2 regions of the Pseudoalteromonas sp. MT33b genome follow, and region 1 is predicted to be linked to the other one. Evidence: predicted binding sites of a transcription regulator. Region 1 holds the regulator's gene; the other holds the start of a gene.

What was found. Region 1 encodes FliA, which starts transcription of late flagellar genes. Its sites were predicted from a motif close to CTAAAGNTNNNNNNNNNNNNGCCGATA; they were not measured.
Region 2: the regulator FliA is predicted to act here: its motif matches at 1,157-1,183, upstream of pomA (flagellar motor protein PomA).

What each region holds. Positions count from the first base shown of each region.
Region 1 covers NZ_CP059831.1:977,171-979,644, reverse strand. Annotated here, with positions in the region: gene H3302_RS04525 (protein phosphatase CheZ) at 1-498, opposite strand, end outside; gene cheY (chemotaxis response regulator CheY) at 516-899, opposite strand; gene H3302_RS04515 (RNA polymerase sigma factor FliA) at 939-1,649, opposite strand; gene H3302_RS04510 (MinD/ParA family protein) at 1,676-2,474, opposite strand, start outside.
Region 2 covers NZ_CP059831.1:2,675,556-2,678,029, reverse strand. Annotated here, with positions in the region: gene ispA ((2E,6E)-farnesyl diphosphate synthase) at 1-679, opposite strand, end outside; gene H3302_RS12135 (exodeoxyribonuclease VII small subunit) at 732-974, opposite strand; gene pomA (flagellar motor protein PomA) at 1,246-2,013, shown strand; gene H3302_RS12125 (flagellar motor protein MotB) at 2,016-2,474, shown strand, end outside.

The DNA of each region.
Region 1 (2,474 bases):
CGCCATTAGCACGTTGGTCATCAAGCCTTGTAACTCATCTGTTTTGGTGTGCGAGTTATTCATGAACTTATCTAAGCTGTGGCATAACGTTTTAAATTCACCGAGTTCAATTTCTCGATTCATTAAACGATCCCACGTTGGTTTAATCGTGGCAATTTCATCAGCGAGCTGTTGTGCTATAGGCAAACTCGCTTCCACGGCATCCATCGTTTTATTGGCCGCGCTTTCAGTCATTTCCATAACATAATTCAAGCGCTGCTTTGCATCCGGGATTGCTTCTGTTGTTAAATCTGTGAGTCGAGTATCAAGATCGAAGTTTTTTAGTGCTTCATGAAGTTGTCGTGTCAATTTACCGACTTCAGCAAACAACTCTGATTGTTCTTTTGATGCTGTTTCAAGTATCAGCTTATCAGCTTTCTCTTGTTCACCATTTTCAAGATACTCAACAAGTTGACGAGCTTGCTCTAAACTTATTTGAGGCGCAGCAAGTGCTGACATAAGCCTCTCCCCTTAGATTAACCTAAACGTTCAAACACTTTTTCCAATTTGGTTTTCAGTGTCGCAGCAGTGAATGGTTTGACGATATAGCCATTAACACCCGCTTGAGCAGCAGCAACAATTTGTTCTTTTTTCGCTTCAGCTGTCACCATTAACACGGGGATATGTTTAAGGCTATCATCAGCACGAATTGCGCGTAATAGATCAATACCTTGCATTCCAGGCATATTCCAATCTGTTACAACAAAATCAAACTCTTGATTTTGCAACATCGGCAATGCTGTTGAACCATCATCAGCTTCCTGCACATTGGTAAAACCTAAATCCCTTAACAGGTTTTTAATGATACGTCTCATTGTAGAAAAATCATCAACAACAAGAATTTTCATGTTTTTATCCAAAACATCCTCCGGTGAGGTTTGAACCTTATTTACTTACTACTAATTAATCCAGTCATTGATTTTTGCTTTGAGCTTAATCATCGCCTGACCATGTATTTGACTCACACGCGATTCGCTAACATCGAGTATGTGCCCTATTTCTTTTAAGTTCATTTCATCGTTGTAATACAAAGACAAAACGAGTGCATCTCTTTCTGGTAACGATTGGATAGCCGTCAATAGAGACTGGTTAAACCGTTCATTTTTAACATTATTAAACGGTTTGTCTAGTGCTAAATCATGCCCCATAGGTGTGATGACGTCTTCATCAACGCCTAAATCCTCTATACCCAGTACCTTACTGGAATTTACATCATGTAGAATATGATGGTACTCATCCAGTGTAATATCAAGTTTTTCAGCAACTTCTGTGTCTTTTGGCTCGCGGTTTAAAATACTCTCTAAATCCGAAATCGTTTCAGCGACAAGGCGTGCATTACGGTGAACTGAACGGGGAGCCCAATCACCTCGACGGATTTCATCGAGCATAGCCCCTCGAATTCGAATACCCGCAAATGTTTCAAAACTGGCCCCTTTACTCGCATCAAAATTTTTCGACGCTTCTATAAGGCCAATCATACCTGACTGAATCAAATCATCGAGTTGCACACTGGCAGGTAAACGAGCAATTAGATGACACGCCACTTTTTTGACTAAAGAGGCATGTTTTTCAACAATCGCATTTAAATTCTGTGCTGATTGATATCCCATCGCTTTATTCACCGATGTTGTCATAGTTAACCGTTTACTAGTTTTTCAATAAAAAATTCTAAATGACCTGACGGTTGATTTGGAATTGGCCACTTAACTGCTTTCGTTGCTAATGTTTTAAATGCCACAGCGGCTGGTGAGTTTGGAAATAACTCCACAATCACTTTTTGGCGGCGGGTCGATTTGCGCATATTCTCGTCATACGGAATGGTTGCGACAAGTTCCATAGACACATCTAAGAATCGATCCGTTACTTTTGAGAGTTTAGCAAATAATTCTTGCCCTTCACGCATACTGCGCACCATATTGGCAACTATTTTAAATTTGTAAACGCCATGCTCACGACTTAACACTTTAATTAGGGCGTAAGCGTCGGTAATTGAGGTAGGTTCATCGCATACAACAACAACAACATCTTGCGCTGCACGCGAAAAGCTTAATACCATGTCTGAAATACCCGCAGCGGTATCGACAATTAAAATATCAAACTCAGTATTTAGCTCGCTAAATGCGCGAATAAGCCCCGCATGTTCTGACGGTGTTAACTCAACCATACTTTGCGAGCCCGAAGTCGCTGGCACAATTTTTATACCTGCTGGGCCTTCGACAAGAATTTCATCCAGTTCACACTCACCAGATAAAACATGAGATAAGTTTCTCTCGACACGTAAACCAAGCATTACGTCACAATTTGCCAACCCTAAATCGGCATCTAATACTAATACACGATTTCCCAGTTGACCTAATGCGATCGCGGTATTGAGTGACACATTCGTTTTACCCACACCACCTTTGCCGCCAGTGACAGCGATAACTTTAACGCCA
Region 2 (2,474 bases), 1.7 Mb from region 1:
CAATATCTGACCCTTGAGGCTTTCCTAATGTTTCAGTATCAGCTTCAACGTCTAGGATATCGTCTTGTACCTGAAAAGCCAGACCTATCGCTTGACCAAATAGATTTAGTTGCTGCAATGTATGCTGATCACAGTGAGTCGCGCACAAAGCTCCCAGTGTAATTGCACAATTTAAAAGCGCTCCAGTTTTCAGTTGGTGGATACGTTCCAATTGCTCAACACTGATCACTTGATCGGTATAGACAATATCCAGTGCTTGTCCCCCAACCATACCTTCAATACCTGAGGCTTTGCTTAATGAGGCTATCATTTTAACCTGTTGTGTCGCTGGCACCGTAAATTGATGATTAGCAATTAAATCAAATGCAAGCGTTTGCAGTGCATCGCCGGCTAAAATTGCCTGTGCTTCGCCATAAACAATGTGGCAAGTTGGTCGGCCTCGGCGTAAATCATCATCGTCCATTGCCGGCAAATCATCGTGTACAAGTGAGTAACTATGGATACACTCAATGGCTGCTGCAAGTACATCTAAATCGGCTTTGTTTGCTCCCATCATACGACCGGTTGCGTAAACAAGGTACGGGCGTAAACGCTTCCCCCCATTTAAAACACCATAATGGGTTGCGTCTTTAATTGTTTGTTCGGTATTAAGTGGCTGGTCAAAATAGCGATTTAACATGGCTTCAACATCGTGTTGAGCACGTTGTAGTTGTTCTTTTAATTGCACTGAATTAGTCCAGGTTTGAATCAAAGTTGCTCAGAGGAGCTTGGCTATCGTTGCCCATTAAAATGGCCACTTTTTGTTCTGCTTGCTGTAATTTACCTGATGAGGCATTTGCCAGTGCAATACCACGTTCAAACTGTTTAAGTGACTGTTCTAAAGACAGTTCACCTTGCTCCATTTGCACAACTATTTGAGATAATTCATCCAGCGCTTCTTCAAAGCTTAAGTTTTCTGGTTTCTTTGCCGCCATTGTGGCCTCGATAGCTATTAGAAAGTGAGGCCAATTTTAGGGGGAATGCTAAACTAGGTCAAAGAATGATGTGTTTTTTTACGCATAAAGCGATTTCGATATGCTATTTTTACGCTTTTAGATACAGCTTAAACTTGTAGCTTAAAAATCTTACATTAAAATAAAATTAATTCATTTAATGATTTAAGTAATTCAATTGCTTGCCGATAAGCAGTTAATAATAAAAATTTGATGCCTGAGGGTGTCGTGTTATTTTCCTCTGGAGGGGTATGTGGATTTAGCAACCATAATAGGTATTCTTGGTGCCATAGGCTTAATTGCTATGTCGATGGTGTTAAGTAGTGACGGCCAAGTTGCAATGTTTTACAACACACCTTCGGTGGTCATTGTATTCGGTGGCTCGATTTTTATTGTGTTATCAAACTTCACCATGGGACAGTTTTTGGGGATAGGGAAGGTTGCAGCTAAAGCCTTCATGTTCAAAATTGAATCTCCAGAAGAGTTAATTGAAAAAGCAGTTGAACTAGCTGACTCTGCACGTAAAGGTGGCTTTCTCGCGCTGGAAGAGGCTGATATCCCCAATGCGTTCATGCGAAAAGGGGTTGATATGCTGGTTGATGGTCATGATGCCGATGTTGTGAGGGCTACGCTACAAAAAGATATTTCTTTGACATCTGCACGTCATGAACATGGTGCCACTTTATTTAAATCGCTTGCTGATATCGCCCCGGCAATGGGTATGATTGGTACGCTGATAGGGTTGGTTGCGATGTTATCAAACATGGATGACCCTAAAGCGATTGGTCCTGCTATGGCGGTGGCCTTACTTACCACCTTATACGGTGCATTTTTAGCGAATGTTATTGCTATTCCTATTCAGGTAAAGCTTGAGCTTCGTAAAGACGAAGAAGCACTAAACCAGCGCCTCATTTTGGATGCGGTTTTAGGCATACAAGATGGTCAAAACCCGAAAGTAATTGAAGGGATTTTGAAAAACTATTTAGCCGAATCTAAACGTAAAGTAGATACTGAGGAGTAGGCATGTCTGATCAAGAGTGCAAATGTCCGCCCCCTGGCCTGCCAGCTTGGATGGGCACGTTTGCTGACTTAATGTCGTTATTAATGTGCTTCTTTGTACTCTTACTTGCTTTCTCAGAAATGGATGTACTTAAGTTTAAGCAAATAGCAGGCTCGATGAAGTTTGCTTTTGGTGTGCAAAATAAGATTGAAGTAAAAGATATTCCCAAAGGAACCTCGGTGATTGCAATGGAGTTCACGCCAGGTAAACCTGAGCCCACGCCGATTGAAACGATTCAACAACAAACCGTCGAAATGACTCAGCAAATGTTAGAGTTTCAAGCGGGTGATGAAAGCTCTGCTGGTGGTCGCCAAGAGCAACGAGGTAACAAGCGCGGTGGTGAATCGCAAAGTACTGCGCAAGAGCAAGCGATGGAGCAGTCAATTTCAGCGGCTGATCAAGAGCAAACTAATGAGCTTGTG